2 regions of the Sphingomonas sp. PWP1-2 genome follow, and region 2 is predicted to be linked to the other one. Evidence: riboswitches for the same ligand, from Rfam matches in the RefSeq annotation. Region 2 holds a riboswitch; the other holds the start of a gene.
What was found. Region 2 has a riboswitch for thiamine pyrophosphate ahead of ACP7C5_RS03630 (TonB-dependent receptor). Riboswitches for the same ligand answer to the same signal wherever they lie in the genome.

Region 1: another riboswitch for thiamine pyrophosphate. It lies ahead of thiC (phosphomethylpyrimidine synthase ThiC); the one in region 2 lies ahead of ACP7C5_RS03630 (TonB-dependent receptor).

The regions. Positions count from the first base shown of each region.
Region 1 covers NZ_JAFCXM010000004.1:337,128-352,913, reverse strand. Annotated here, with positions in the region: gene mnmG (tRNA uridine-5-carboxymethylaminomethyl(34) synthesis enzyme MnmG) at 1-73, shown strand, start outside; gene ACP7C5_RS12675 (16S rRNA (guanine(527)-N(7))-methyltransferase RsmG) at 70-684, shown strand; gene ACP7C5_RS12670 (ParA family protein) at 681-1,475, shown strand; gene ACP7C5_RS12665 (ParB/RepB/Spo0J family partition protein) at 1,544-2,371, shown strand; gene thiC (phosphomethylpyrimidine synthase ThiC) at 2,415-4,331, opposite strand; TPP riboswitch at 4,372-4,482, opposite strand; gene ACP7C5_RS12655 (ferritin-like domain-containing protein) at 4,513-5,553, opposite strand; gene ACP7C5_RS12650 (ferritin-like domain-containing protein) at 5,610-6,635, opposite strand; gene ACP7C5_RS12645 (MipA/OmpV family protein) at 6,825-7,700, opposite strand; gene ACP7C5_RS12640 (DUF2141 domain-containing protein) at 7,771-8,169, opposite strand; gene ACP7C5_RS12635 (sterol desaturase family protein) at 8,132-8,929, opposite strand; gene crtY (lycopene beta-cyclase CrtY) at 9,056-10,258, shown strand; gene ACP7C5_RS12625 (phytoene desaturase) at 10,255-11,760, shown strand; gene ACP7C5_RS12620 (TIGR00730 family Rossman fold protein) at 11,762-12,343, shown strand; gene ACP7C5_RS12615 (phytoene/squalene synthase family protein) at 12,340-13,320, shown strand; gene ACP7C5_RS12610 (hypothetical protein) at 13,377-13,592, shown strand; gene ACP7C5_RS12605 (hypothetical protein) at 13,600-14,013, opposite strand; gene ACP7C5_RS12600 (hypothetical protein) at 14,062-14,292, opposite strand; gene ACP7C5_RS12595 (ABCB family ABC transporter ATP-binding protein/permease) at 14,387-15,786, shown strand, end outside.
Region 2 covers NZ_JAFCXM010000001.1:730,095-745,880, forward strand. Annotated here, with positions in the region: gene wrbA (NAD(P)H:quinone oxidoreductase) at 1-435, shown strand, start outside; gene ACP7C5_RS03620 (M15 family metallopeptidase) at 425-1,243, opposite strand; gene ACP7C5_RS03625 (RluA family pseudouridine synthase) at 1,299-1,991, shown strand; TPP riboswitch at 2,024-2,133, shown strand; gene ACP7C5_RS03630 (TonB-dependent receptor) at 2,164-4,467, shown strand; gene ACP7C5_RS03635 (phosphotransferase enzyme family protein) at 4,472-5,614, shown strand; gene pnuC (nicotinamide riboside transporter PnuC) at 5,614-6,171, shown strand; gene ACP7C5_RS03645 (CsbD family protein) at 6,361-6,726, shown strand; gene ACP7C5_RS03650 (PAS domain S-box protein) at 6,731-8,263, shown strand; gene ACP7C5_RS03655 (hypothetical protein) at 8,260-8,433, shown strand; gene ACP7C5_RS03660 (hypothetical protein) at 8,470-9,348, shown strand; gene ACP7C5_RS03665 (glycoside hydrolase family 3 C-terminal domain-containing protein) at 9,769-12,030, shown strand; gene ACP7C5_RS03670 (phosphonate transporter) at 12,632-12,946, shown strand; gene ACP7C5_RS03675 (diguanylate cyclase) at 12,955-14,244, shown strand; gene ACP7C5_RS03680 (AMP-binding protein) at 14,241-15,410, shown strand; gene ACP7C5_RS03685 (EAL domain-containing protein) at 15,407-15,786, shown strand, end outside.

The DNA.
Region 1 (15,786 bases), on a different contig from region 2:
GGGTCGCATTCGCGGCATCACCCCGGCGGCGCTGACGGCGATCCTCCTGCAGATACGAAAGAAGGCGGCGTGACCGAGGACGAAGCGCGGGACTGGGTCTCGCAGCACTTTGGCGCTGACGGGCTCGCGGCGATGCGACAGCTCGTCGAGATCGTTACCGCCGAAAGCGCGCAGCAGAATCTGATTGCACCCTCGACGCTGGGCGCGATGTGGACGCGCCACATTGTCGATTCCGCGCAGCTGCTGATGCTCGCCCCCAAGGACGACGGGGTATGGCTCGATATCGGGAGCGGTGCCGGTTTCCCAGGACTGGTTGTTGCAGCTCTTACCGATCGACCGGTCTGGCTGGTCGAGCCGCGTCGACGTCGCGCAGACTTCCTGACGCAAGCGGCGGAGGCGATGGGGGTCGGCGATCGCGTTACGGTGAAGTGTGCGCGGATCGAGGATGTCCTTGTCGATGCAAGGATTATCTCGGCGCGGGCCGTCGCATCGTTGGACAGTCTTTTCGCCTGGGGCGCGAAGTGCGCATCTTCCGCAACGTGCTGGATTCTGCCAAAAGGGCGGACGGCGCTGGCAGATGTCACCGCCGCGCAGCTAGCATGGGACGGGGTGTTTCACGTGGAACACAGTATCACCGATCCCGACTCGCTGATCGTTCTTGCATCAGGGGTAACACGCCGATGAACGTCATTGCCGTCGCGAACCAGAAGGGCGGTGTCGGAAAGACGACGACCGCGATCAACCTCGGCACTGCGCTTGCTGCGACCGGGCTGCGGGTTTTGCTGCTCGATCTCGATCCGCAAGGCAATTGCTCGACGGGGCTTGGGATCGCGCGCGCCGACCGGCATCACTCGACCTATGACATTCTGCTCGGCGAGACATCGATCGACGTCGCGGCAATGCCGACGTGCGTCCCCAAGCTCGACATCGTACCGGCGACGGTCGACCTCTCGGGTGCCGAAATCGAGCTGGTCGAATATGAAGAGCGCACGCATCGCCTGTCGCGCGCTCTCGCCCGCTCGGATCATCGCTGGGACGTCGTGCTGATCGATTGTCCGCCGTCGCTCGGTCTGCTGACGCTCAATGCGATGGTCGCGTCGAATTCGCTGCTCGTCCCGCTGCAGTGCGAATTCTTCGCGCTCGAAGGGCTCAGCCAGCTGTTGAGCACCGTCGAGCGGATCCGCGAGCGCTTCAACCCCGCGCTGTCGATCATGGGTGTCGCATTGACGATGCACGATCGTCGCAACCGTCTGACCGACCAAGTCTCGAACGACGTTCGCGCGGTGCTGGGTCGCGTGGTGTTCGACACGGTGATTCCGCGCAACGTGCGTTTGTCCGAGGCGCCGAGCCACGGCTTGCCGGCATTGATCTACGATTATCGCTGCCCCGGCTCGGAAGCCTATATCGCGCTCGCGCGTGAGCTGATCGCGCGGCTGCCCGCCTTTGATACCCCGCAACCTGCAAGGGCCGCATGACCGACTCGACGCCTCCGATTGCACGCCCGAAGCCGCGTTCGGGATTGGGCCGCGGCCTCAACGCCTTGATGGGAGATTTGGCGCGCGAAGAGCCCGTCGGTGAAGGCAAGGAGAATGCCTCGCCGGGTGTGCGCTCGCTCCCCGTCGGCTCGCTGACGCCGCATCCGGGCCAGCCGCGGCGGCACTTCGACGAAGCCGCACTCGAGGAACTCGCGCAATCGATCGCGCTGCGCGGGGTGTTGCAGCCAATCGTCGTGCGGCCGCACGGCACCGGCTATCAGATCGTCGCAGGCGAGCGCCGCTGGCGCGCTGCCCAGCGTGCGCGGCTGCACGAGGTGCCGGTCATCGTGCGGGCGTTCGATGATACCGAAACGCTCGAAGTCGCGCTCGTCGAGAATATCCAGCGGCAAGACCTCAATGCGATCGAAGAGGCCGAAGCGTATCATCGCTTGATCGAGGATTTCGGTCACACGCAGGAAGCGCTAGGCAAGCTGGTCAACAAGTCGCGCAGCCACATCGCCAATCTGCTGCGTCTGCTCGAGCTGCCGACCCCGGTGCAGGAGCGCGTCGTCAATGGTGCGCTGACGATGGGGCATGCGCGCGCGCTGATCGGCGCGCCCGATGTCGAGACGCTGGCGGACCAGGTCGTCGCGCGCGGTCTGTCGGTGCGCGATACCGAGCGTATGGCGCGCGCTGCCAAGCCTGCGCCGCGCGGCCAGCGCGACAGCGAGGGGCGAGATCCCGATCTCGCGGCGCTCGAGCATCAGCTGGCCGATCTGCTGGGCCTGTCGGTGCGTGTCGCGCACAGCGCCAAGGGGGGCACGCTGACGCTGTCCTATTCGACGCTCGATCAACTCGACATGGTGTGCCAGCGGCTGACCGGCGAGCGTATCTGATCCGCGGCCGGCGGACACTTCGGGCGTCCGCCGGACCGGCAGGTCACTCGGTCGCGGGCAGGTAGAGCTCGCTGCCCTTTGCTTTGAACGTGGCGCTCATTTCAGCCATGCCCGCCTCGGCCTGCACACCGCGTGCGAACGCGGCGCGGTCGGCGTCGGCCTCATCGACCATCGGCGTTGCGGCGAGGAAGCCGTCCGCCGGCTGGTTCTGCTTCGCCGCAAAATCGCGCACTTCCTGCGTGATCTTCATCGAGCAGAATTTCGGCCCGCACATCGAACAGAAATGCGCGGTCTTTGCGCCCTCCGCGGGGAGCGTCTCGTCATGATAGAGTTCCGCCGTATCGGGATCGAGCGACAGGTTGAACTGGTCGCGCCAGCGGAATTCGAAGCGCGCGCGGCTGACCGCATCGTCGCGCATCTTGGCGGCGGGATGGCCCTTGGCGAGATCGGCGGCGTGCGCGGCAAGCTTGTAGGTCACCACGCCGACCTTGACGTCATCACGATCGGGGAGTCCGAGATGCTCCTTCGGCGTGACGTAGCAGAGCATCGCGGTGCCATACCACCCGATCATGGCCGCGCCGATCCCGCTGGTGATATGGTCATAGCCCGGTGCGATATCGGTGGTGAGCGGCCCGAGCGTATAGAAGGGCGCCTCGCCGCACACTTCGAGCTGCTTTTCCATATTCTCCTTGATCTTGTGCATCGGCACATGGCCGGGGCCTTCGATCATCACTTGGACGTCGCTCTTCCAAGCGCGGTGGGTGAGTTCGCCGAGCGTGTAGAGCTCGCTGAACTGCGCTTCGTCGTTGGCGTCGGCGATCGAGCCAGGTCGCAGGCCGTCGCCGAGCGAGTAGGCGATGTCATACGCCTTCATGATCTCGGTGATCTCGTCGAACCGCTCGTAGAGGAAGCTCTCCTTGTGGTGCGCGAGGCACCATTTCGCCATGATCGATCCGCCCCGCGAGACGATCCCGGTGACGCGCTTCGCGGTCATCGGGATATAGGCGAGCCGCACGCCGGCATGGATCGTGAAGTAATCGACGCCCTGCTCGGCCTGTTCGATCAGCGTGTCGCGGAAGATGTCCCAGGTGAGGTCCTCGGCAACGCCGCCGACCTTTTCGAGCGCTTGGTAGATCGGCACGGTGCCGATCGGCACGGGGCTGTTGCGCAGGATCCATTCGCGCGTGTCGTGGATGTTGCGGCCAGTCGACAGGTCCATCACCGTGTCGGCGCCCCAGCGGATCGACCAGACCATCTTGTCGACCTCGGCCGCGACGTTGCTCGCAACGGCGGAGTTGCCGATATTGGCGTTGATCTTGACCAGGAAGTTGCGGCCGATCGCCATCGGTTCGGATTCGGGATGGTTGATGTTGTTGGGAAGGATCGCCCGCCCCCGCGCGATTTCGTCGCGGACGAATTCGGGCGTCACGTAATCGGGGATCGATGCGCCGAAGTCCTGGCCGTCGCGGATCAGCTTTTCCTTGGCGGCAGCGCGCCCGAGATTCTCGCGGATCGCGACATATTCCATCTCGGGGGTGATGATGCCGCGTCGCGCATAGTGCATCTGGCTGACATTGGCGCTAGGCCTGGCGCGCAGCGGGCGTTTAACGACATTGGGATATTGCGGTAAGCCAGTCGAACGATCGGGGCCGCTCAAGCCATTGTCTTCGGGGCGAATTTCGCGCGCAGTGTATTCCTCGACGTCGCCGCGTGCGAGAATCCAGTCGCGCCGCAGCGTCGGCAAGCCGACGTGGATATCGATCCGCGCTTTGGGGTCGGTATAGGGCCCCGACGTGTCGTAAACGCGTAGCGGCGGCTCGCCACACGATGGTTCAAGCAGGATCTCACGCATCGCGACGCCTGGCCCGGGAATTGCCACCGAGGGCACGTAGATCTTGCGTGAGCCACGGATCGGGCCAGTCGTCACGCCGATTTCGGTACGCGCCGGGATATCTGCCATGCTCTTCGCTCCAAAATCGCAAGGAGCAAAGACGGTTTCCGGGCGGCCACCGCTCCCTCCCTACGCCCGTATTAACGGGATCAGGTTGATGCGGGTCGGGGGCTCGTGCCCCCCTCTCAGCCGCCGAACAGCAGCCCCCCGGGGAATGGCGTCAGTCTAGGCGCTCGCGCGCCGCGTGCAACTAGTTTGCGGCGCTGGTGCGGATGTTGCCATTGAAACCATTGGGGAAGAAGCCCCCGCCGACCACGGCGTTCTTGTTGAGATAGACGACGTTGAGCACTTGGCCTGCGGTACGGCCGTAGACCAGGCCGTTGGCATCGACCGGAACGAGGTTGGATGTCGTCGCGGTTCCGGTAATGCCCTGATCGATGTCGCTCGTACCATCGAGGCTATCGCGCGCGTCGCTGATCAGGTTGGCATTGACGCGCAGGCTCGGGGTGGCGAGGCCCTTCGAATAGAGCACGGTCCGGATCAGGCCGGCGTGGTAAGCCTCGGTCGCGAGGATGCCCGCAGCGGCATCGAGCAGCAACGTCGTGTTGATCGTCTGCGCAGCGCCCTTGTATGCGGTCACGCCGACATCTTCGAAGATGAACGCACCGAGCAGGAAGTTCTCGTCGCTGGCGTAAGGGTCGAAGGTGCCGTTGACGCGATCGACGACGCCATTGGTGGTTGCGATCCCGGCGGCGCGCGCGGCGGCCGAGAAGGCGCCATTGGCGCCACCATCGATGTTGATCGACGGCATCGCAACCGCCGCAGCACCAAGTGCCGAACGCAGGAAGGCGACATGGGCGACTTCGTCGGCGGCGATCTCGACCGCATATTGCTGGACGATCGGATCGGTGAAAGTGACCTTGCGGCCGCCCGTCACGGTGCCTTGGACGGTCTGGTTGCCATCGCCCTTGGCGATCAACGCATTGGGCAGCCCTGCGCCGGTAACGGCAAAGCTGTAGAACTGCGCTTCGAGATATTCGAGGTTGAGCGCGAAGTTGAGCGTGTCCTGATCCTGCAGCGTGCTGGTCGAGCTCGGGCTCGGCGTCGGCGTTGCGGTCGCCGTCGCGCCTGGATCGGTGCTCGTCGAGCCGCTGCCGCCGCAGGCCGACAGCAGCGATGCGCCGCCAACGGCGAGCGAGGCGACGCCAGCGCTGCGCAGGAAATTACGGCGCTCGGCGCGGCGGCGTTCGCCGGCGTCGAGAACCTGCAAGAGGATGTCGCTATCGATCACTGGGGAACTCCCGTTCGGGCAAGCTGGAAGGCGTCAGGCTGAAGGTATCGGGCGGCTCAATTCGCGGTGCTGGTCACGATGGTGCCATTGAGCCCATTGGGGAAGAAGCCCCCCTTCGCGACAGCCAGACTGTTGAGGTAGACGATATTGAGCACGTTCCCGGTCGAGCGGCCATAGGCGATGCCGTCGAGCCCGGTGGGGACGATGTTCGATGCCGTCAGGCCGTTGAGCGCGGCGAACTGGCTGTTCGCGACGACTGCCGAGGCAATGCCCTGATCGTCGTCCGAGGTCCCGTCGAGCTTGTCGCGAACGTCGGAGATCGCGCCCGCCGCAGTGCGCAGCGACGGCGTCGCCAGGCCCTTGCTGTACAGCACGGTGCGGATGATCGAGGCATGATAGGCCTCCGCGGCGAGGATGCCCGCCGCCGCGTCGATATAGGCCTTGGTCGTCAGCAGCGAGGCCGCGCCCTTATAGGCGGTGACGCCGACATCTTCGAACAGGAAGGCGGCAAGCAGGAAGTTCTGGTCGTTGGCGTAAGGGTCGAAAGTGCCGTTGACGTTGTCGACCGCGCCGCTTGCATTGGTCGCGAGGCCGGCGGCGCGCGCAGCGACCGTGAAGGCGCTCGTGGCGGTGCTGCCGATGTCGATCGCGGGCTGCGCGACGGCGACGGTGCCGAGCTGGCTGCGAAGGAAGGCGACGTGCTGCGTTTCGTCACCGGCGATCTCGCGCGCATATTGCGCGACGAGCGGATCGCTGAAGCTGACCTGGCGGCCACCCGTGACCGTTCCCTGCGTCGTCGTGCTGGCGCTGCCCGGGGTGAGCTGGCTGTTGGGCAAGCCCGTACCGAAGACGGCGTAGGAATAGAATTGCGCCTCGAGATATTCGAGGTTGAGCGCGAAATTGAGGATGTCGGTTTCCGACGTCGCCTGCGCCGATGCGCTGGTCCCGACCGCGACGGCGGCGGCGCCGACGGCGGCGACCGCACCGGCTCCAAGGGCTGTGCGGAAGAATTCGCGGCGCTCATTCCGACGGTCGGCGCGGGCTTCGAGGCGCTCGATCAGCTGGTCTTCGGTGTCGGTCATTGGGGCGAACCCTTTTGCTGGAAACGCTATAGTGCGGCGCTGGCGTGGCACCTCGCGCGCGACGGCGCAAGACCCGAATAGCTGGAGCGTCGGCCATTCCCGACGATCCGCGCGCAAACGAAAACCCGCCGTGGAACCACGAGTTGTGTTCCACGGCGGGTCCTGAACCTGCGCTGAATTGCGCCGGGGTTAGAAGGTGTAAGCGAGCCCGACGGCGCCCAGCCACTGGTTGGGCGAGCCGGCGATGCGAACGATCGGGGCGTAGGAGAAGTCCCCCAGCGACCGCGAATAGGTACCGCCGGCGACGACCTTAACGCCGTGGAGCAAATTGCCGGTCAGCGAATAGGTCGCGAAACCGCCGACCGAATAGTTCTTCCAGCCCGAGCGTGCCGCGTACGTCGGAAGGCCGCTCGCGAGGCTCTGCGTCGGCGTGATGCTGAAATAGGTGTCGGCATAGCCCTGCCCGACATGCTGTGCCGAGGCGAGGATGCCGACCGCGGCCTTGCGGCTGAGTGGCGTCAGATAGGTGAAGCTCGGCTGCCAGATCCCGCTATTGTGCGCGCCGGTCACGCCCTTGCGATAGCTGACCGACACCGAGATCTTGTCATACGGGCTGGTGATCACGCCGGTCTTGCCGATGCCGATATAGCCACCGAGCTCGAGCGCGGTGCTGCGCTTGCCGAGTGCGCGGACGCGGACGTCGTCGATGTTCTTGATGCTCGAGCGGTCGAAATTGATCACGCCGATCGGACCGAATTGCAGATCGATCGACTGGCCCGGGCGGTTCGGGATCAGATCGATGCTGGCACGGTTGCCGATCACCGAGAAGTTGAAGCCCTTGACCGAGCCGATCGCGGCGGGTGCCGGCACGAAGCGATACTCGTTCGAGCCGTCATAATCGGGAAGGTAGGCGCCACCGATGCCGACCGTGACCGAATCCTTGTTGAAGTCGGCGGCGATCTGGTCGTTGTCCGCCGGGGCGGGCGGCGCGCTTTGCGCAAACGCCGGGGCCGCACTGGCGATCAGCAGGGTGGCGGCGGATATAAGAAAGCGACGATCGATCACGGGGTAGCTCCAGAATCTAAGGATTTGGGGCCGTAACGCTCGCGCAACGCTTTGGGTCCGAAAATGTAAGCTAGAGCAGATAACGCATTTTGATCTGTTGCCGATCTGCATCACCTGTCAGCGTGAAGCGGGCCGCAGCAAAGCGCGGCGGGCCAAAGCTCACTGCCGGATTACGAGAAAAACCAAAGCCTTCGCGCGGAATTCCTGCGAAGGTGTCGAGCTTGCGGTTGTTGTTCTCGTCATGGATCACCGCGACGGCATAATCGCCGTGCGTCAGCCCATCGAAGCGCAAGCTGCCGGCTGTCGCGGGTATGGAGCGCGTCACGGCCTGCGCATCGTCGATGCACGCGGGGAAGTTCTGCGGGTCGGCGGTCAGGCAGACGCGGACCGATCCCTTGTGCGACCGCAGATTGGTGAGATCGACCGACAGGTCACTCGTTGCCACCGCCCCCGGCAGCGCCAGCAACACCACCGCCGACGCGCCGCCGACGCACGCGAGCCTGCGCATGCGCTTTGACAAAATCGCCGACACCTTTGTCGGTGCCGCAGAGCCGATCCCAGAAACGGAAATAGAGACCATAATTTCCTCGATAGAGATCGTGGTGCCGTTGGTGATGGCTGGCCGTGATCAGCCATGCCCCCAATGGTCCATTCCACATGAACCGGGGAAAGACTTCCCAACCCATATGATTGGTAACCCCCATAACCGTCATGATCGCGAGGACCAAGCCGAGGCAGCCGATATTGATGGGAATAAGGAAGACAAGTAGCGGAATTATCACAGCGCCGGCGATCGCCTCGATCGGATGGAACGCCATCGCCGCCCACGCCGTCGGCGGGCGGCTGTCGTGATGCACCGCGTGCGCGAGCTTGAACGCGCGCGGCGTGTGCATCCAGCGATGCGTCCAATAAAACCACGTGTCGTGCGCGATCAGGTACAGCAGCACCGACACCGGCGCATACCATAAGGGGTAGCTGTGCAAATCGGTGTAGATCCGCGTCCAGCCGAGATTCTGCCATCCCCAGGCGACGACGCCCGCCGGCACGCCGTAAATCACCGCCGAGGCAAGGCTCCAGCCAATCTCGCGACGGATCTGCGGCGTCAGGCCGTCGTAGAGGCCGGGATGCCTGACGCGCGTTGCCGCGGCGAATGCCCCCGAGACGATCAGATAGCGCACGCCGACGATCAGCGACATGACGAGCGTGGCGGCGAGGATCGCGAGCAACATTCCTGCGGTGTAGCGCAGCCAGCCCCGCAAGTCAGGGAGATTCGCCGCACCGGCCAGCGTCTGCGGCGCGTCCCACGATCGCCCGCTGCGCTTGCACCTTGCCACATTTCGGCTATCGCAATGGCTATGCCAGAGACTCTCTCCTGCGACATCGCCATCGTCGGTGGCGGGCTTGCCGGTGGGTTGATCGCCCTGGCGCTCGCCAAGCAGCGGCCCGAGCTCGACGTGCGGATCGTCGAGCGATCCGATCGCTTCGGTGGCAACCATCTCTGGTCGTTCTTCGCCAGCGACGTGCGCGATGCCGATCGCTGGATCGTCGCGCCGCTCGTCAGTTATGGCTGGAAAAGCTATGACATTGCCTTTCCGGCGCACCGCCGGACGCTCGACAGCGCCTATTATTCGATCGAATCCGAGCGGCTCGATGCGACGCTGCGCGCCGAATTGCCGGCACACAGGCTGATGACCGGTCGCAAGGTGCTCGCGGCGGGACCGACCGCAGTGGTGTTCGCCGACGGCGACCGGCTCGAGGCCAAGGGCGTGATCGACACGCGCGGGCCGGGCGATCTCGGGCTGCTCGATCTGGGCTGGCAGAAGTTTGTCGGGATCGAGTTCGAGCTGGATACGCCGCACGGGCTCACGCGTCCGATCGTGATGGACGCGACGGTCGAGCAGATCGACGGCTATCGCTTCGTCTACACACTGCCGCTGTCGCCGACCCGGCTGTTCATCGAAGACACCTATTACAGCGACACCCCCGATCTGTACCGGCCGCAACCCGGCAGCGGCAACAATGCCGACCCGATCGCCGATCGCGTACGCGCTTATGCCGCGGCGCATGGCTGGGCGACGCATACGGTCATCCGCGAGGAATCGGGCGTCCTGCCGGTGACGATGGGCGGCGATTTCGAGGCCTATTGGCAGTCTGGCGGCAACAAGGTCGCCAAGGCCGGGATGCGTGCGGGGCTGTTCCACCCGACGACCGGCTATTCGCTACCCGATGCGGTGCGGCTCGCCGCGCTGATCGCCACGGCGCGCGACCTGTCGGGCGAGGGACTGCACACGCTGACGCATGCCTATGCGAAACGGACGTGGCAGGCGCGCGGCTTCTACCGTATGCTCGACAAGATGCTCTTTCGCGCCGCCGAGCCCGAGGAACGCTATCGTGTTCTCGAACGCTTCTACCGGCTCGACCAGCGCCTGGTGCGGCGCTTTTATGCAGGACGCTCGACGATGATGGACAAGGCACGGATCCTGACCGGCAAGCCGCCGGTACCGATCAGCCGCGCTTTGCGCGCGATCGGCGTGCTGCCGGGCGGGGTGAAGGCATGAGCTCGCATCCGGTGCGCGCACCGGCGCGGACCGCGATCGTCATCGGCGCCGGGTTTGGCGGGCTGGCGCTGGCGATCCGGCTGCAATCGGCGGGGATCGAGACGACGCTGCTCGAGGCGCGCGACAAGGCCGGGGGCCGCGCGTACGTCTGGGAGAAGGACGGCTTCGTGTTCGACGCCGGGCCGACCGTCATCACCGATCCGCCGTGCCTGCAGGAATTGTGGGCGCTGACCGGGCGCGACATGGCCGACGACGTGACGCTCGCGCCCGTCATGCCGTTCTACCGGCTCAACTGGCCCGACGGCACGGTGTTCGATTATTCGAACGACGAGCCCGCGCTCAATGCCGAGATCGCCAAGCTCAACCCCGACGATGTCGCGGGCTATGCCAAGTTCCTCGACTATGCCGCCGGCGTGTATGAGGAGGGCTATCGCAAGCTCGGCCATGTCGCGTTCCTCGACTTCGCCTCAATGATCAAGGCAGCGCCCGCGCTCGCCAAATACCAGGCGTGGCGCTCGGTCTATTCGATCGTGTCGTCCTACGTGAAGGACGAGCATCTCCGCCAGGCGCTGTCGTTCCATACGCTGCTCGTCGGCGGAAACCCGATGAACACATCCGCGATCTACGCGCTGATCCACAAGCTCGAGAAAGACGGCGGCGTGTGGTTCGCGATGGGCGGGACCAGCAAGCTGATCGACGCGATGGTCACGCATTTCGAACGGCTCGGCGGCGTGCTGCGGCTCGGCGACGCCGCGGTCGACATCGCCACGCTCGGCGACCGCGCGACCGGCGTCACCACCGCGAGCGGCTGGCACCAGGATGCCGACATGGTCGCGTGCAATGGCGACGTGATGCACATCTATCGCGATCTGCTCAAGTCGTCGCGCAGTGCGCAGCGCACCAGGAAGGCGCTCGCGCGCAAACGCTATTCGCCGTCGCTGTTTGTCGTCCATTTCGGGATCACGGGGACGTGGCCGGGGATCCCGCACCACACGATCCTGTTCGGGCCGCGCTATAAGGGGCTGCTCAGCGACATTTACGATCACGGTGTGCTGCCCGAGGATTTCTCGCTCTATCTGCACCACCCGACCGTCACCGATCCGTCGATGGCGCCCGAGGGGCATTCGACCTTCTATGCGCTCGCGCCGGTGCCGCACATGGGCAAGTTCCCGGTCGATTGGGACGAGATCGGGCCGATCCTCGAAAAGCGCATCCTCGACGAGATCGGGCGGCGGCTGATCCCCGACATCCATTCGCGGATCGTCACCAAATTCCATTATGCGCCGAACGACTTTGCGGCCGATCTCAACGCGCATCTCGGCAGCGCCTTTTCGCTGGAGCCGCTCCTGACGCAGAGCGCGTGGTTCCGCGTGCACAATCGCGACGACCATATCCCGAACCTCTATTTCGTCGGTGCCGGCACGCACCCCGGCGCCGGGATTCCCGGCGTGGTGGGCAGCGCCAAGGCGACCGCGGCGCTAATGCTGGAAGGCGAACGATAAAATGAAGCGGCTCGCGATTTATTGCGGATCGGCCACCCCGGCCGATCCCGTCTATATCGACTGCGCGCGCCAGGTCGGGCGGACGCTGGCCGAGCGCGGCATCGGCGTCGTCTATGGCGGCGGCAAGCTCGGGCTGATGGGCGCGGTCGCCGATAGCGCGCTCGAAGCCGGTGGCGAGGTGATCGGGATCATCCCGCAGGCTTTGGTCGACGCCGAGGTCGCGCATCGCGGGCTGACCGAGCTCCACGTCGTCGAGACGATGCACCAGCGCAAACAGGCGTTCACCGATCTGTCCGACGGGTTCGTCAATTTGCCCGGCGGCACCGGTACGATGGACGAATTGTGGGAAGCCCTGAGCTGGGCGCAGATCGGCTATCACGCCAAGCCCGTCGGGCTGCTCAACATCGCGGGCTATTACGACCATCTCGTCGCTTTTTATCGCCACATGGGCGAGGTCGGTTTCCTGCGGCCGCAGCACCACGGGATCCTGCTGATCGACACCGCGCTCGACAGCCTGCTCGACCAGATGGCCGCGCCCGAGCCGATCGTGACGATCACCAAGATCGGTGCGAAAGACTTGTGAGCAACACCGCCTTGCCCAGTCGCGATGCGATCGTCGCGACCGCGCAGGAATCGATCTCGCGCGGATCAAAGAGCTTTGCCGCGGCGAGCAAGCTGTTCGATCGGCCGACGCGCGAACGCGCCTGGCTGCTCTACGCCTGGTGCCGCGCGTGCGACGATATCGCCGATGGCCAGGATCACGGCCATGACATGACCGGGGTCGACGATGGTCCCGCACGCCTCGCGGAAATCGCAGCGAAGACCGACGCTGCGCTCGCGGGCGAGGTGGTCGGCGATCCGGCGTTCGACGCGCTCCGGCTCTTCGCGGCGGAGACCGCACTCCCTCCTGCCCTCGCGCACGATCTGATCGCGGGCTTCGCGCTCGATGCCGAAGGCTGGCGCCCGCGGAGCGAGGCCGATCTCTACCAATATTGCTACCATGTCGCGGGTGCGGTCGGGTGCATGATGGCGATCGCGATGGGGGTCGCGCCAAGCGACGAAGCCACGCTTGATCGCGCGTCCGACCTGGGGATGGCGTTCCAGCTCGCCAATATCGCGCGCGACATCGCCGAGGATGCGCGCGCCGGGCGGTGCTATTTGCCGCAGGAGTGGCTCGACGAAATGGGCCTGAGCCCCGACACGCTGCTTGCCCCCGAACATCGCGCGGCGCTTGGCGTGCTTGGCGTGCGGCTTGCGGATCTGGCAGCGGGCTATGAGGCGAGCGCACGCCACGGCACCCCGGCGCTGTCGTTTCGTTCGGCCTGGGCGGTGCTGGCGGCGGCCGACATCTATGGCGCGATCGCGCGCGGTGTCGCGGCGTTGGGGCCGCGCGCATGGGATGGCCGCGTGACGACATCGAGCGCGGCGAAGCTCGCGATGATCGGCAAGGCATACTTCGCGGCGCGGCGCCGCGCGCAGGCCTATCCTCCGTCGCCGCGTGATCGCGCACTCTGGACTCGTCCGCGCAACGCTGAAGGCGGCGCTAACCCCTTTCGGTGAGACGTTCTGCACGTCTGCAAGCTTAGGTCACGGGCCTGGATAAAGGCCTTGATTCGATGACCGCGCTCTCCGTCCAGTTCGCCAAAGCCCTGTCGCGCGGACGAATCGCACAAGCGCCCGACAGCCGCGCTTCGCTACTCGCCGCCTTGTTGCGCAAACGCGCGACCGCGCATGTCGTCGGTGCAAAGGACCTCGAATCGTTGCTGCGCGAGCAGATCCGCTGGGCGCTGCCGATCCAGGATGGCAGTGGGACGATCGACCCGGAGGGCTGACCCCCGTTTATCCGAGCAAGGGCTCACCGGGATAGGGTTTGCGGTGAGCACGCTGTGCGAGCCACGCGCCAAGCAACGGGAAGAGCACCGCGCACAGTGCCATCCACGCAGGATGCGGCACGTTGATTTGCCCGGCGATCGCGGCGACGAGGTAGATGGCTGTCACCAGCCACCCTCCGATCGGCCAGTCCCCGATGCGCAGGCACAACCAGACCCCGGCGAACGGGGCGATCAGCCAACCTGCCACAATGATGAGTTTCGCCGGGAGCGGGATTCCGGTGATCATCGCGAGCAGCGTCGCACGGTCGGCCGCGGCGATGTCGCCCGAAACGGGGTACAGCGTCGCGCTAAGGCTCTCGATCGCGGCAACGAGCGCGAGCGATACCAAGCTTCCGACGATGATTGCAGTCAATTTCCGCACGGCGCGCCCCTGTCGTGCGGGCTATAGCAGGCTATCGCGCGATGGCGATCATCCGCGTGTCACGCTTGCCTTGGTTTGCGCCATGCGCTCGCCCGTTGCGCGGCACGATGCGGTCACCACGGGATAGTCGACATCGCTGTTGCGCGCGAGCGCTGCGGGCATTGCGCGCTGGCATTCGCCGATCGAACGATATTGCACCTGTTCGACGCGCGCCTGCTGACAGGCCGAGCTGCCGTCGCCGCATCCCATGATCGCCATGACGTAGAAAAGCGGGTCCATAACCGTCTCCGTTCGTAGCAAAAACCGACGAACTGCCTTGCTTGTTCCATGAGACGCTTTCGGTCGCGCTTGACTGCGCCTACATGAAGGACAGATGCCCCCCGATACAGCCACCACCTCGACCACGCCCGAACGGCCGATGCTGCCTACGCTCCGGCGTTTCGTACCCTATCTGTGGCCGAAGGATGCGCCGGTTCTCCGGCTGCGCATCGTCGGTGCGATGCTGCTCGTCATCGTGTCGAAGGTCACGCAGGTCTATGCCAGCGCCTACACGCTGAAATGGGCAGTCGACCGGATGGCGCAGGGGGAGCGCGGCGCGGTGTGGATCGTGATCGCGCTCGTCCTCGGCTATGCCGGGGCGCGCTTCTCGACGACCTTGTTCGACAATCTGCGCAACACGGTGTTCGAGCGTGTCGGGCAGGATGCGACGCGGCGGCTGGCGGCGAGCGTGTTCCGCCATCTCCACCAATTGTCGCTGCGCTTCCATCTCGAACGGCGGACAGGTGCGGTCACCAAGGTGGTCGAGCGCGGGACGAAGAGCATCGATACGATGCTCTATTTCATGCTGTTCAACATCGCGCCGACGGTGCTCGAACTCGTCCTCGTGCTCAACATCTTCCGCTCGAGCTTCGGCTGGGGGCTGGTTGCCGCGACTGTGGTGATGGTGGCGATCTATATCTGGTTCACGCGGATGGTGACCGACTGGCGCGCCGCCTTGCGCACGCGGATGAACGATCTCGACACGGGTGCGGTCAGCCACGCGGTCGATTCGCTGCTCAATTTCGAGACGGTGAAATATTTCGGCGCGGAGGAGCGCGAGGGGAAGCGCTACGACGCGGCGATGGCGGCTTATGCCAACGCCGCGGTGACGTCTGAGAATTCGCTCGCCTGGCTCAACGTCGGGCAAGCGCTTATCACCAATGCGATGCTCGGCGGCGGAATGGCGTTCGTCGCCTGGGGCTGGGGGCGTGGGGCGTTCTCGGCGGGCGACGTGGTGTTCGTCTCGACCTTGCTGTCGCAGCTGTTCCGGCCGCTCGACCTGCTCGGAATGGTTTACCGTACGATCCGCCAGGGCGTGATCGACATGGGCGCGATGTTCGACTTGATCGATACGCCGTCCGAAGTGGTCGACGCGCCCGGCGCGCCGCCGCTGGTGGTGGCGCGCGGGCATGTCCGGTTCGAGAATGTCCGCTTCGGCTATGACAAGGGGATGCCGATCCTCAAGGGGATCGACCTCGATATCCCGGCGGGCAAGACGCTCGCCGTGGTCGGGCCGTCGGGCGCGGGCAAGAGCACGCTCGCGCGGTTGCTGTACCGCTTTTACGATCTCACCGGCGGGCGGATCACCGTCGACGGGCAGGACATTGCCCAGGTGACGCAGGCGTCGCTGCGCTCGGCGATCGGGATCGTGCCGCAGGACACCGTGCTGTTCAACGACACGATCGGCTACAATATCGGCTATGGCCGTGAGGGTGCGGGGCAGGACGAGATCGA
Region 2 (15,786 bases):
GCGCACGAAGTGATTTCCGGCCCCGACGCGCTCGCTGACTATGACGCGATCATCGTCGGCGCACCGACGCGCTTTGGTCGAATGCCGAGCCAGATGGCGTCGTTCTGGGATACCACCGGCGGGCTGTGGTTCGGCGGCAAGCTGATCGGCAAGGTCGGCGGTGCCTTCACCTCGACCGCGAGCCAGCATGGCGGGCAGGAGACGACGCTGTTCTCGATCATCACGAACTTGATGCATCACGGCATGACGATCGTTGGCCTCGATTACGGCTTCCAGGGCATGACCGGCGTCAAGGAAGTGGTCGGCGGCACGCCGTATGGCGCATCGACGATCGCCGATGGTGACGGCAGCCGCCAGCCGCATGCCGACGAGCTCGCCGGCGCGCGCTATCAGGGCAAGCGCATCGCCGAGACGGCGGCCAAGCTCAAAGCCTGAACCATTTGCGCCTCCGCCGCTCGACCGGAGCGATGATCGGCGGAGGCAGCAATTGCGGGAGCATGACGGGTGGCGGCACCGACGGTGGCTTGAGCCAGAGGTCGGATATGTCGGTCACCCGCGGGCTCGCCGGGTAGCTCGCGCGCGCGCGGCCGACCGCCAGGCGCGCGCGCGTCGCGCCAGGCACCTTCAGATTGGCGCCGACCCAGCGCCAATGCCACGGCTCCCACGTGACGCCTTGCGCATTGCCGATCGGGAACGACAGTTCGAAACCGAAGTCGGGCGCGTGGCTGATCAACCAGCGACCCGCGGGGGTCGTCGCGATGCAACTGTCGACATCGGCGCATCCCGCCGACGGCCGGATCGCGAAGTCGATCGCATAGCCCGTTGCGTGCTCGCTGAACCCCGGCGGCGCGACGGTCAGCGCGCGCATCGCCGGGTCGCCGCAATGGCCGCGTCGGCGATTGTGGCAAAAGACCGCGCGCTGGTGCGCAATCGAGCGGAAGCACGACAGGCCGCGGAGCGTCTTGCCTACGCTGGGCGTCAGCGCGGCGGCGGTCAGCATCCGCGCAAGGTCGGGCGCGGCATCGCGATTGATCACGCAAGGCTGGCCGACCGCGAAACCGGGCGGCGCCGCAACCAGATCGCCGCTTGCGACTTCAGGATAGGGCAGGTGGCCAAGCATGCGTCCGTCGGCCATCGCGGCGGGGAGGTCGCCGGGATAAAGGCTCGCCGGAACAGCCGTTTGGGCGAGCGTGGGGGAAGCCGCCCACGGCGCCAGCGCGATCCCCATCGCCCAAGTTCGCATCGCTCGCACGGCGCGGGCTCTGGCATGTCGGCGCTTGCGGTGGCAAGGGGGTGGGATGCTAGCCAATCATGTTCTTTTCCTCGACGGCGAGGCGCTTGTCATCGACAAGCCCGCCGGTCTCCCGGTCGATCGTCCGCGTGACGGATCGCTCTCCCTCGAAAACCATCTCGACGGGCTGACCTTCGCGTTCAAGCGCTGGCCGGTGCCGGTGCATCGGCTCGATCGCGACACGTCGGGCTGCCTGCTGCTGTCGCGCAATCCCAAGGCGCACGCGCGGCTGCAACAGGCGTTCGAGCAGGGTCTCGTGCGCAAGCGCTATCTCGCGGTGCTCGAGGGTGTGGTCGAGGGTGAAAGCGGGCTGATCGATCTCGCGCTTGCGAAGGTCAGCACCGAAGAGACCGGCTGGCGGATGGTCGGCGATCCGCTCGGCGCCAAGGGCAGCAAGGCATCGCGGACCGCGTGGCGCGTGCTGTCGATCAAGGACGGGCGCAGCTTCGTCGAGTTCATCCCCGAGACCGGCCGAACGCACCAGATCCGCGTCCATGCCGCCGAGGCGCTCGGCGCGGCGGTGGTCGGCGATCCGATCTACGGCAACGGGACCAAGGCGAACGGCGCCGCAACGCTGCTGCACGCCGCCGAATTGATGGTGCCACGGGCGGGCAAGGAGCCGATCATCGCCAAGGCGCCGCTCCCTGAGCGCTTCATCGCGGCGGGATTTACCGAGGCTGATGCCGCACCCGCGCAATAGCGCTTTCCTCGCGTGACCTGACCGACTAAGCCCCGCGCTCCCCGGGGGGCCGCTCATGCGCGGCTGAGAGGTGGGCTGCAGCCCACGACCCGCTGAACCTGATCCGGTTGATACCGGCGTAGGGAGGGCTGGCGGCAGACTCCGTTACCCCTCCGTGTAGGAGTGACGACGGATGACGCGAAGGCTTTTCACGACCGACGGCATCGCGCGCAGCGCGCTCGGCTTCGCGCTGCTGTCGAGCGCGATGCTCGCGGTCCCGGCGTTCGCCGAGGACAAGGATCCGCCCGGCGATATCGTCGTCACCGGCCATCCCGATCCCGAAGGCCTGCTGCCCGACCAGCACGCGCCCAAGGCGCAAAGCGCGATCTCGGCCGATTTCATCACCAAGCAAGCGCCCACGCTCAACGCGTTCCAACTCATCGGCCTGCTGCCCGGCGCGAACGTCTCGTCGAGCGACCCCTACGGCCTGTCGACCAGCTCGAGCCTGACGCTGCGCGGGCTCGGGCAGGACGAGATCGGCGTGCTGCTCGAAGGCGCGCCGCAGAACGACATCGGCTATTATTACGCCTATCCCGCGCAGTTCGCCGATGCCGAGAACCTCAAGCAGATCACGCTCGCGCAAGGTGCGGTCGATCTCGATTCGCCGACCGTCGGCGGGGCGGGGGGGCTGCTGTCGCTCACGCTCGACGATCCCAAGGCGAGCCCGCAAGCGCTCGTCAATCTCTCGCTCGGATCGTACGCCGCGCGGCGCGCCTTCGTGCGGGTCGATACCGGCACGATCGGCCGGACCGGGCTCAAGGCGTTCGTGTCCTATTCGAACATCCGCGCCGACAATTGGCGCGGTGCAGGGTTCGACACGCGCCAGCATGTCGACGCCAAGCTGCTCAACGAATGGGGCAACGGCAACCGCGCGAGCATCGCCGTGTCGTTCAACGATGCCAATTCCTCGACCTATCCCAGCCCGACGCTCGCCGACTGGAACGCCCAGGGGCGGGGGTTCAATTACGACCGCAGCTATAGCGCCGGGAACACCAATTACTGGCGGCTCCATCGCGCGCCGTTCCGCAACGTCTATCTTGCGGCGCCGCTGCATCTGGCGCTCAATGATCGGCTGACGCTCGACACGACGAGCTATCTCCAGTTCGGTTATGGCAATTCGCCCTACGGCACGGCGCTCTCGACCACCGGCAATTTCCTCGGCACCGAGGCGCTGGGGCCGGTCGCGCTGCCCGGCGCGGTCGACGGCACGGCGACCGTGCTCGGTAACTATACCGGCGACCAGTTCCGCGGCGGCACCGTCGCCAAGCTCACGCTGGCCGCCGGAGCGCACCGGATCACGGCTGGCCTGTGGTTCGATTACGGCAAGGACCGCGTGCTGCAGACCTATGGCGCGGTGCGTGCGGACGGGCGTCCGGTCGACCCATGGGGCTATCAGGAGACGGCGATCCGCACTGCCGATGGCCGCTTGCTCGCCTATGAGGATCAGCGCACGCTCACGGTGACCAAGGGTTTCTTCCTCGCCGACAGCATTACGCTCACGCCGCGGCTGACCATCGACGTCGGGTTCAAGGGCGTCAACTTGCTCCGCAATGGGCGCAATTATTTGCCCGGTCTGCAATCGGCGGTGCGCCGCGACAGCTTTGCCGCACTGCCGCGCGCGGCGATCCATTATCAACTCGACGACCGGCAGCAGCTGTTCGCCAACGTCACCACCAACTTCCGCGGCCCCAACGAATTCACGCTCTACAACAGCTATTACGGCGGTGTGCTGAGCACGCAGGGGACGAACGCGCTCAAGAACGAATATTCGGTCTCGCAGGAGCTCGGCTATCGCTACATCGGGCCGAGCCTGTCGGCGTCGGTGACCGCCTTCCATTACCATTTCCGCAATCGCCAGCTCGCCACCCTGGTCGATGTCGGCGGCGCGCAGGTCAATTCGACGCTCAACGCCGGCAGCCAGACGTCGTACGGCGTCGATGGCGAGATCGACTACCGCCCCGCCGCGGGGGTGAGCCTCTACGTCTCGGGCGAATATCTGCGCGCGCGGCTCGACAACGACCTGCCGGTCGGCGCGGATTTCCTGCCGACGCGCGGCAAGCATGCGGTATCGAGCCCGACCTTCCAGGCAGGGCTCGGCGGGACGTATGACGACGGCCGCTTCTTCGGCAGCAGCGCGCTGAAATATGTCGCGCGCCAATATGCCACCTTCGTCAATGACGAGAGCATCCCGGGCTATGCGACGCTCGACCTGTCGGTCGGCGTGCATCTGGCCGAGTGGCTCGACGGCAAGCGTACCGATCTGCGGCTCAATGCGATCAACGTCACCAATCCGCGCGTGCTGTCGGGCGTGGCGGCGGTGACCCCCAACGCGCGCGACACGATCGGGCGTCGCGGCAGCCTCATCGCCGGGGCAGCGCCGGCTTATTATGTCGGGAGCGGCGCGGCGCTGATCGCGACGCTGTCGCGCGTGTTCTGATCCCATGGCCGCGAGCGCCCCGCATCTCGTCCACGGCATGGGCACCACGCTCGAGCCGCCGACCTGGCCTGCCATCACGCATGATGACGCGGCTGCTGCGCTCTTGCGCTTCCCTGCGGCCGGGCAGCTAGAAGCGCTTGAGTGGCATTCGCCGCGGCCCTTCTCGGCGGCGGCGCGGGTGCGCACGACGCGCGGCATGTTCGTGCTCAAGCGGCACCATCCGGCGGTGCGGACGCCTGCCGGCCTGGCGGAGGAGCACGCCTTCATCGCGCATCTCGCCGCGGCCGGGATACCGGTGCCCGAAATCCTGCTGACCGACGCCGGGACGAGCGCGATCGCCGTCGGCGACTGGACCTACGAACTCCACCGTCAAGGCGCGGGGCTCGATCTGTATCGCGAGCGACTTTCCTGGACCCCGTTCCTCGCGGCCTCGCACGCGCATGCGGCAGGTGCGTCGCTCGCACGGCTACACGCAGCGTCGCGCGGCTTCGCAGCGCCGGCGCGCGCGGTGCAGCCCTTGGTGGCGAGCTTCAATATTCTTCCCAGCACCGATCCGTTGGCGGCCACCGAGGCCTATGTCGCGGCGCGGCCGGCGCTAGCGGCCTTCCTCGAACCGCGCGACTGGCGGCCGGCGGTGGTGCGACTGTTTGCCGAGCTCGGCCAGGGTGTGCCGGCAGCGCTGGCGGGGCGCGAGGCGCTGTGGACGCATAACGACTGGCATCCCTCGAACGTGCTGTGGAGCGCGGACGGCCAAGTCGCGACGGTGTTCGACTTCGGTCTCGCCGACCGGACCTGCGCGGTGCACGACCTCGCGACCGCAATCGAGCGCACTGCGATCGACTGGTTGGCGTTGGGGCAGGGGAGAGACGCGACGATCGGCCATCCCGAAACCGCGCAAGCGCTGCTCGCGGGGTATGCGACGGTGATCCCGCTCGACCGCGGTGAGGTGGCGGCGCTGCTGCGCGTGCTGCCGCTCGTCCATTTCGAATTCGCGCTGTCCGAGATCGACTATTTCGCGGGTGTCGTCGACGATGCCGAGCAGGCGAGTTTGGCGTGGGACCTGTATCTGCTCGGCCACGCCGACTGGTTCATCGCGCCACACGGACAAGCTTTCCTGAACAGCATCGAGCACGGGCCACTCGGCTGATGTCCGCGCTCGAGATCGTCGCTGTCATCGTCAGCTTTCTGGGGATCTGGCTGACCGCCGTGCGGCGGATGCTGTGCTGGCCGATCAACCTGCTGGCGTGTGCGCTCTACTTCAAGCTGTTCCTCGACGTTCGGCTCTATGCCGACATGGTGCTGCAAGCGCTGTTCGGCATCGCCATCGTGTATGGCTGGATCGTCTGGGCGCGCGGCAAGGAAGATGATGGCGACGTCGTGGTCGAGCCGCTGCGCGCGGGGCCTGCGGCAATCGCGCTTGCGGCGGGCGCGATCGGGGCGGTCACGATCGGGTGGGGCACGAGCCACTATACCGATGCGGCACTGCCGTGGATCGACTCCGGGCTGAGCAGCTTCAGCCTCGTCGCGCAATATTGGACGGCACGGCGACATCGCGAAAGCTGGCTGCTGTGGGTCGCGGTCGACGTGATCTATGTCGGCATGTTCGTGTTCAAGGGGCTGATGCTCACCGCCGGCCTCTATGCCGCGATGATCGTCCTGGCAGGGCTTGGCTATCGCCGCTGGCGGACCGCGCAGCGCGTTTGACGCTGCGACGGCGGGTAGTTCTTACCTAGCGCATGGCGCAAAAATACTAGGAACCGCGCATCGACCTCGCCGTTATATGGGTCCGATCCGAGCACAATTCGGTGGGGTGCGATGCCGGGCAAGGGATGTTCCCTGCGTTCGGCGCCACGCCGCGGTTGCGGATTTCTTCTTCGGACAAGGAGCGAGAAAATGAACAAGGACGAATTCCAGGGCGGTGCACGCTATATCGGCGGCAAGATCGAAAAGGCCGTTGGCGACACCGTCAACAGCCGCGACTGGCAGGTCGATGGCGTTGTCGATCAGGTCGCTGGTGGCGCGCAGAACCTCTACGGTCGTGCAAAGTCGGCAATCGGCGACGTCGTCGACGGCGCCCCGGAGCTCGCCGACAAGATCGGCAGCGAGGCGCGGGTCGCCGGTGATCGTGCGCTGGACGCCGCCAAGCGCGGTGCGCGGACGGCGCAGGACTCAGTCAAGCAGGCACCAGTGCTTTGGGCGCTCGGCGCGGCAGCGCTCGGCTACGGCCTCGCGTGGCTCGTGCACGGCCAGCGCGACTGATCGCGTGACCGTGGCCCCGGCCCTCAAGTCGCTGCGAGACTCTGCGGATCTGCGCCATTTGCGCCAGATCATCGCGGGGCTCGACGAAGGCGTCATCCTGGTCGACCCCGACCAATCGATCCTGTGGGCCAACGAAGCGGCGCTCGGGATGCACGGGGTTGATGCGATCGAGGCGCTCGGGGCCACGGTCGACGATTATCGCCAGCGCTTCCAGCTGCGCTATCGCAACAACCACCGCTTGCGCGGCGCCGATTATCCGATCGAGCGCGTGGTTGCGGGCGAGGCCTTTTCCGAGGTCGTTGTCGAAGTTGCGGTCGCTGGCGAGGCCGAGCCGCGCTGGGTCCACCAAGTGCGCAGCCTGGTGCTGACCAACGCCGAGGACGAGCCCGAATGTCTCGTCCTGGTGATCCAGGACGTCTCGGCACGCTTCGAGGCGGAGGATCGGTTCGAACAGTCGTTCAACGCCAATCCGGCACCGGCGGTCATCTGCCGGCTCAACGACCTGCGCTTCGTGAAGGTCAATCAGGGCTTTCTCGACATGACCGGGCACGACCGCGACACCGTGCTCGCAAAGACGGTCTACGACATCGACGTTCTGGCGCGCGCCGAGAAGCGCGATCTCGGCAAGGAGCGGCTCGCCGAGGGGCGGACCATCCCGCAGATGGAGGCCGAACTCGACTTGCCCACTGGCGAGACGAAACTCGTCATCGTCGCCGGGCAGCCGATCGACATGGGCGATCAACCGTGCATGCTGTTCACCTTCGCCGATCTCGAACCGCGTCGGAAAGCCGAAAACGCGCTGCGGCAGAGCGAGGAGCGCTTCACGCGGACCTTCTCGCTTGCGCCCGTGGCGCTCGCGATCGGTGCGCTTGACGGGCATCGGCTGTGCGACGTCAACGCGGCCTTCACCGCACTGACGGGCTATGCCGCCGACGAAATCATCGGGCGTCCGCTCGGCGAAGTCGGCTTGTGGGAGACCCCGGCGCTGCAACACGCGCTCGAGGGGGAGATCGATGCGGGGCATGCGCTGCGCGATCGCGAAGTCCGGATCCGTTTGAAGGACGGCGCGGTCATCGACGGTATCGTTTCGACCGAACCAATCCTGCTGCGTGACGAAGCATGCGTGCTGTGGGCGATGCGCGACATCAGCACGCGCAAGGCGTCCGAACGCGAACTGGTCGGCGCGATCGAGGCGGTGATGAAGGATACCAGCTGGCTGAGCCGCTCGATCATGGAGAAGCTGGCGCGGATCCGCGCGCCGCAGGCCGAGCCGAGCGGAGTCGGGCTCGATGAGCTGACGCAGCGCGAGCGCGAAGTGCTGGCGTTGATCTGTCGCGGGCTCGACGACAAGTCGATCGCGCGGACGCTCGATCTGTCGGGCAATACCGTGCGCAACCATGTCGCGCGGATCTATGCCAAGATCGGCGTCAATCGCCGCAACGCCGCTGCGGCATGGGCACGCGCGCGCGGCTTCGATGGCGACTCGATGTCGACATCGTCGACGAACGAACCGTCCGAACGGGAGGTGGCAGCATGACGCAGCGCCGCGACAAGGGCCGCGCCCGCCAGGCGAAGGGCTCGGTCCAGGAAGCGATCGGCAAGATCATCGGCGACGCCGATGTCGAACGGCAGGGGCGGCGCGAAAGCGAAGCCGGAGCCGATCAGGCCCGGGGCGACAGCCCCATGATTAAGGACGGCGACGACTGACGCCGGTCCGGCAATTTTCTACCAACAGGAGTGACTATGGCTACCAATTTGACACCCGGCTTCGTGCCGGTTGACGACGCGCGTCTGGTGAAGACGCCGACGCGCATTTCGTGGGGTGCAATCTTCGCCGGCGTCGTGCTGGCGATCGCGATCCAGCTCGTGCTCGGCATTCTTGGCACGGGGATCGGGCTCAGCCTCGTCAATCCGGTCGAGGGCACGACACCAGGGGCGACCGGCTTAGGCATCGGCGCCGGGTTGTACTGGATCGTCACGACCGTGATCGCGCTGGGTGCCGGCGGCTATGCAGCGGCACGCGTCGCTGGCGTGCACGATCGTTTCGATGGTCTGGTCCACGGCCTCGTCGTCTGGGGCGTCACGCTGATCCTGACGCTGTATCTGCTCACGTCGGCGGTCGGCGGGATCATCGGCGGCGCGTTCCGCACCGTCGGCGCGGTTGCAGGCGCAGCCGGTAGCGGGATCGGTGCGGCGGCTCCCAAGGTTGCCGACGTGGCTGGCGTCGATACGTCCGACGTCCGCAACGAAGCCGCTGCCTATCTGTCGACCGCACCGTCCGACCCGGCGCAGATGACGCCCGAGCAGGCGCAGAAGGAAATCGCCAAGCAGCTGCCCGCGCTCGCCCGCGGTGGCACCGACGGCTCGCAGGCCGAAAGCCGGATCGTCGACATCGTCGCCGCCCAGCGCAAGATCAGCCGTCCCGAGGCACAGGCCCAGGTGACGCAAGCCAAGGCGCAGTTCGTCAAGACCAAGAACGACGCGATCAGTACCGCAAAGTCGGCGACCGACACCGCCGCCGGTGTGGCAGCGGGGACGTCGTTCATGCTGGTGATCGCGCTGCTGATCGGCGCCGGTGCCGCCGGCTTCGGGGCGACCACGGCCACGCGCCGCCGCCTCTAACACGCGTGCAGTGCCGCCCGGATCCCGGGCGGCATTGTCGTTACGCGACGTGTCCTGCGGCGCGGTAGTCAACCGGCTGCCGCAGGACACCGACCAGACGGACACATGCGCAGGGCGATCGGCCAGCGCCTACCCCCGCCGCAAGCTGTCGGCATCGATCCGATCTGTCTGGCAAGCGATTGCGGCAGCATCGCGCGCTTGCCCGCACCGCCGCATGGCCGCACCGATTGCTGCGCAAGGCAGCGATACAGCATGACCAGGATCGGCGCCGCGAAAGCGCGATGCGGCCCTGGCAGAATGCCGGGCGCGAAACGCAGCTTCGCCAGCTGTTTACCTGTCAAAGACGCCCGCATATACGACGCCAGCGTCGGCGTTCGGTCCGGAGTCACGGCGCGACACCTACCGAGAGAGGATTTCTTGATGACGCTTCGTGTCGCCGCCATGCCCTTGCTGCTCGTCGCCGCCACCGCGTCCGCCCAAGTCGCCGCCCCACCGCCGCCCGCGAAGGTCGCACCGGTCGCCGGGACGCCGGTGCTGCCCGCGTGGACCAAGCCCGCGATCCGCGGCGCGTGGAACGATGCGAAGCGCGATCCCGATGCGCGTGCGAAGGCGCTGGTTTCGGCAATGACACGCGACGAGAAGCTCACCTTGGTGTTCGGCTATTTCGGGACGGATTTTCCGATCTTCCTCTATAAGGCTCCGGTCGAGGCGCATGCCGGCTCGGCCGGCTATGTCCCCGCGATCGCGCGGCTCGGCATTCCGGCGCAGCATCAAACCGACGCCGGCGTCGGTGTCGCGACGCAGGGGGGTGCCGCGGTCAAGCGCGAGCGGACCGCTTTGCCGTCGAACCTGGCGATCGCCGCGAGCTGGGACGTTGCGATCGCGCATGCCGGCGGCGCGATGATCGGTGACGAAGCGCGCCGTTCGGGCTTCAATGTCATGCTGGCGGGCGGCGTCGATCTGCTGCGCGAGCCGCGCAACGGCCGCAATTTCGAATATGGCGGCGAGGATCCGCTGCTCGCCGGGACGATCGTTGCCGAGCAAGTGCGCGGTATCCAGTCGAACCACGTCGTCTCGACGATCAAGCATTATGCGTTCAACGATCAGGAAACCGATCGCAACGCCGGCAATTCGATCATCGCGCACAGCGCGGCGCGCGTGTCCGACCTGCTCGCCTTCCAGCTGGCGATCGAGCGCGCCGATCCGGGGTCGATCATGTGTTCGTACAACCGCGTCGACGGCGCCTATGCCTGCGAGAATAGCTGGCTGCTGACCGATGTCCTGCGCACCGACTGGGGCTTCAAGGGCTATGTTATGAGCGATTGGGGGGCGACACACAGCACCGCGCCCGCCGCCAATGCCGGTCTCGACCAGGATTCGGGCTTTCCCTTCGACACGCAGCCCTTCTTCGGCGCGCCGCTGCGCCAGGCGCTCGATAGCGGAGCGGTGACGCCCGCGCGGCTCGACGTGATGACGCACCGGATCCTGCGCGCGATGTTCGCGCAAGGGCTTTTCGAGCGTCCGGTCAGCGAACAGCCGATCGATCTTCCCGCGCACGCCGCCGTCACGCGCGCCGCAGCGGAGGCGGGCGCGGTTTTGCTCAAGAATGACGGTGACGTGCTCCCGCTCGCCGCGACCGCAAAGCGGATCGTCGTGATCGGCGGCCATGCCGACAAGGGGGTGCTCGCAGGCGGGGGATCCTCGCTCGTCTATCCGGTCGGCGGCAATGCCGTGCCGGGGCTGCTGCCAAAGACCTGGCCCGGCCCGATCATGTATTATCCCTCGTCGCCGCTCGACGAGATCAAGCGCCGCGCGCCGGGCGCGGATGTCGCCTTTGCCGATGGCAGCGATCCTGCTGCGGCGGCGGCTCTGGCGCGCGGCGCCGATGTCGTGATCGTCTTTGCAACGCAGTGGCAGGGGGAATCGTTCGACGTGCCGATGGCGCTCGACGGCGCGCAGGATGCGCTGATCGACGCGGTCGGCGCGGCCAATTCCAAGACGGTCGTCGTGCTCGAAACCGGCAGCCAGGTCGCGATGCCGTGGCTCGGCAAGGTCGGAGCGGTGCTCGAGGCGTGGTATCCCGGCACTGCCGGCGGTGCGGCGATCGCCAATCTGCTGTTCGGCACGACCAATCCGTCGGGGCGCTTGCCAATGACCTTTGCGAGCAGTGTCGATCAGTTGCCCGATCCGGCCAAGCCGCACGCCGGCGACGTCATCTACAAAGAGGGCGCGACGGTCGGTTACAAATGGTTCGACGCGAAGGCGATCACGCCGCTCTTCGCCTTCGGCCACGGCCTGTCCTATACGCGCTTCGCCACCGACGGGCTGACCGCGACCGCCGCCAACGGCGCGTTGACCGCCAGCTTCACGGTGCGCAACACCGGTGCGCGTGCTGGCGCGACGGTGCCGCAAATCTATGTCGCGCCGGTCGCGGGTGGATGGGAAGCGCCCAAGCGGCTCGGTGGCTTCACCAAGGTCGCGCTCGCGCCCGGCGCGCGCCAGACGGTCGCGGTGACGGTCGATCCACGCCTGCTCGCGACGTGGGACGAAGCCGGGCATCAGTGGCGGATCGCGGGTGGTCGCTACAAGGTGATGCTCGCCGACTCGGCGACCGACATTCGCCAGACCGTGACGGTGAGCCTGCCAGCGCGGACCATGCCGGCGACATGGCGCGCGCGGTAAGCGGCGTCCCCTGTTTTCTCTCGGCCCCCACCGGGGCTCGACGAATGCCGCCCGCGCGACAGCTGTTCCTCACCCGCCGTCGATGACGTGGGCTTGTCCTGTCGGGAAGGCCGACTCGAAGCGCGCCAGACCGAGCGCCAGCGCGGCGATCTCGGCGCGCGCGCTCGTCATCGCGGGTGTCGCGCAGCCGTTGCCGGAGCGAGCGGGAATCGACCGTCCCCGGTTCGATCGCATTGCGGCGGAGCGCGGCTTGAGCCCGTGGATACCAATGAAATCCCATCGCTCGACATATTTCCCCGGCGGGCGCTGTCGCAGTGTCGGCCGCTGCGGCCACAGCGACGAACCTTTGGCAGGCGGCGGGCAACCGGCCTGAGCATGAGTCGCACGGGCAAGCGGGCTCCAACCTTGGGTGCGATGCGCGAGAGCCTGCCACCCCGACTGACAAATACGCCGGCGTGCCGGTATCGTTGCGGCAATGTAACCAAATCAGCCTTTTAAGGTAATCTTTAGGTCTGGCGGTGCAGGGAAATGGATCACAGGAGCTTTGTTTGTGCCTCAGGAAATTGCGTTCGAATCCCTTTCCCTCACGACCCTAGACGGAATGAGCGACGTCGAACGCGATGCCTTGCCGTTCGGGATCGTCGGGTTCCCTGCGGATACGACGGTACAGGTCTATAACGCCACCGAGGCACGCCTTTCGGGGCTCGACCGTGCCAGCGTCATGGGCGTCCCGTTCTTCGAGGCGGTCGCGCAGTGCATGAACAACTTCATGGTTGCCCAGCGGTTCGAGGAAGAGCCTGAAATCGACGACATCGTGCCCTATGTCCTGACGCTGCGCATGCGACCGACCAAGGTGCGGCTGCGCCTGCTGGCCTCGCCCGAAACGGCGCGCCGCTACGTTCTCATCGAACGCTAGGAACCGCCATGACCGAGCGGTCGAGTGAAGAGCAGCTGCTCGAGTTCCTTTACGCATGCCCGGTCGGCCTGCTCGAATGCGACATGGCGGGCGAGATCGGGATGATGAATCCGCACGCCATGCAGCATCTGCTGCCGTTGGCGGGCCCGCGCGATGCCGGCAATCTGTTTTCGGCTTTGGAACAGCACGCCCCCGAGCTGCGCAGCATCGCTGCCGCGTTCGCCCCCGCGACTGGACGCGTCTGCGACGGCCATCGCATCTTCGTCGAGCTCGGATGTGCGCGGCGTACTACCCCGCGCAAGGTGCTGGCGTGCACGATGGTAAAACTTGCGCCCGATCGGCTGATGGTGACGCTGACCGATATCAGCCAGCAAGTCGTCCAGGAACAACGGCTTCGCCAAGCGGATACGTGGTTCGCAACGCTGCTGAATGGGATCAACGATTATGCGGCGCTGACCGTCCGGCCGGACGGTGAGGTCATCACTGGCGATCCCGGCTTCACGCGCCAGACGGGATACGATCTTGCCGCGGTGATCGGTCAAAAACTCGGCGACGTGCTGAAGACCGATACGACCGGCGGGGACTTGCGTCTGGACGAGCAACTGGTGGTCGCCGAGCGCGATGGCTGGCACCTGCAGGAAGGCTGGCAGCAGCGTGCCAATGGCGAGCGCTATTGGTGCCAGCGTCTGGTGGTCGCGCGCTCGCGCGATGACGAAACGGGCCCGATCGGCTTCTCCGTGATCCTGCGCGACGTGCCGCGGCGCGAAGCGGCGGCAGAGGATCTGCGACGCGTGCTGACCCGCGACCATCTCACCGGCGCCGCCAACCGGCGGCATTTCAGCCACGCAATGGAACGCGAGCAGACGCGGTGGCGCGACCTGCGGCATTCGCTGTCGCTGATCATGCTCGATCTCGATCATTTCAAGGCGATCAACGACACTTACGGGCATCCCGTCGGCGACATCATGTTGCGCCGCGTCGCGGAGGCGTGCGCGCCGTTGCTCCCGCCGCGTGGCGTATTCGCGCGGCTTGGGGGGGAGGAATTCGCTGCGTTGCTGCCACGGTACGATGGGCAACAGGCAATCGGGCTCGCCGAGGACCTGCGCGCGGCCATCGCCGCAATCGAGGTCGAGACGGCGGGCACGATATTGACGCTGACAGCCAGCTTCGGCTGCGCGACGCTGGATGAAGCGGACGGTTCGATCGACGCGCTGATCGCGCTGGCGGACAAGCGGCTGTATGCGGCCAAACGCGGCGGACGCAATCAGGTGTTCCAACCACAAGCCGCTGCAGCGTGAGCAGCGTCGAACTGCGGCGCTCTGCCGTGCATCGCATCGCGTGTGCCGCGGTGGCCGCCGAAGTGCGGCGGATCCGGGAAACGGTTCTGCCACCGCTTGTCGAGGGGATCTGGCCCGAGGCGATGGCGATCGACGAGGCGGGGCTTGGGCTCGATTCGCTCGAGCAGCTCGGCGCGCTCGGCGCGTTGGCGGAGATGTTCGATCTCGACGATAGCCTGCTCGATGAGGCTCCACCGAGCACCGTCGGCGCGTGGATCGACTGGATTATGGCCGGGCAGGCGGCGGCGGACAGCAACATGACGGTGAGGACGTCGGGTTCTACCGGCGAGCAGCGGCCGTGCGTCCATGCCATGTCCGATCTGCTCGACGAGGCGGCGTGGCTTGCGGCGCGGTTTGCCGATCGGCGGCGCATCGTCGCGCTGGTTCCCGCAAACCATCTCTACGGCATCGTCTGGACCGCATTGGTGCCAAGCGTGCTCGGCGTTCCGATCGTCGTGCGTACGCTCGGCGCGCCGCTTGGCCTCGTCGCTGGCGATCTCGTCGTCGCGGTCCCCGAACAGTGGCACGCGGCGCTGCGGCTGATCCGCCGTTTCCCCGAAGACGTGGTTGGCGTCAGTTCGGCAGGCGTGCTCGACGGATCGGTTGCCGATGCGCTGCGTGCGGCGGGGCTGGCGCGCCTGGTGGACGTCTATGGCGCATCGGAGACCAGCGCCATCGCGATCCGCGAAGTGCCGGCGGCGCGTTATGACTTGTTGCCGCGGTGGCGCCTGGTGCCGCACGGCGTGGACGACTGGCAGCTCAGCAACCGCGCAGGTGTGATCACGGACTTGCCCGATCACATCGAGCGAACGGGCGATCGCGCCTTTCGGCTGCTCGGTCGGCGGGATGGCGCCGTGCAAGTCGCAGGACATAATGTCTGGCCGGCCCGCGTCATCGAAGCCTTGAGATCGGTCGATGGAGTGGCGGAGGCGGCTGTCCGGCTAAACGCAGCCGGGCGGCTCAAGGCCTTCATCGTGCCGCGCGATCGGCAAGATCCTGTCACCCTCGGCGTCCTCCTCGAGCAGGTCGCGGCGGAGCAACTGACGGTTCACGAACGGCCCAAGAGCTTCCGTTTCGGGGCGGCGCTGCCCCGCAACGCGATGGGTAAATTGGAAGATTGGGCATGAACGACGGTGAAGTCGGCATCGGCGCTGCTGCGTATCCCGCCAAGGCGGCTTGCGCGGGTTGCAAGACGAGCAAGCCATTGAAGACGCAAATCACCATGGCCTTCCAGCCGATCGTCGACATCGCGAGCGGATCGGTCTTCGCCTATGAGGCGCTGGTACGGGGCATCGCCGGCCAATCCGCGGCCGAGGTGATCGCGAGTGTCGAGCCGGACGTGATCTACAAGTTCGACCAGACCTGCCGCGTCAAGGCGATCGAGCTCGCCGGGGGTCTGTTCGCGCCCGACAGCGCCACCAAGCTCTCGATCAACTTCATGCCCAATGCCGTGTACGAGCCGAACGCCTGTATTCGGGCATCGCTCGCGGCGGCACGGCGTGT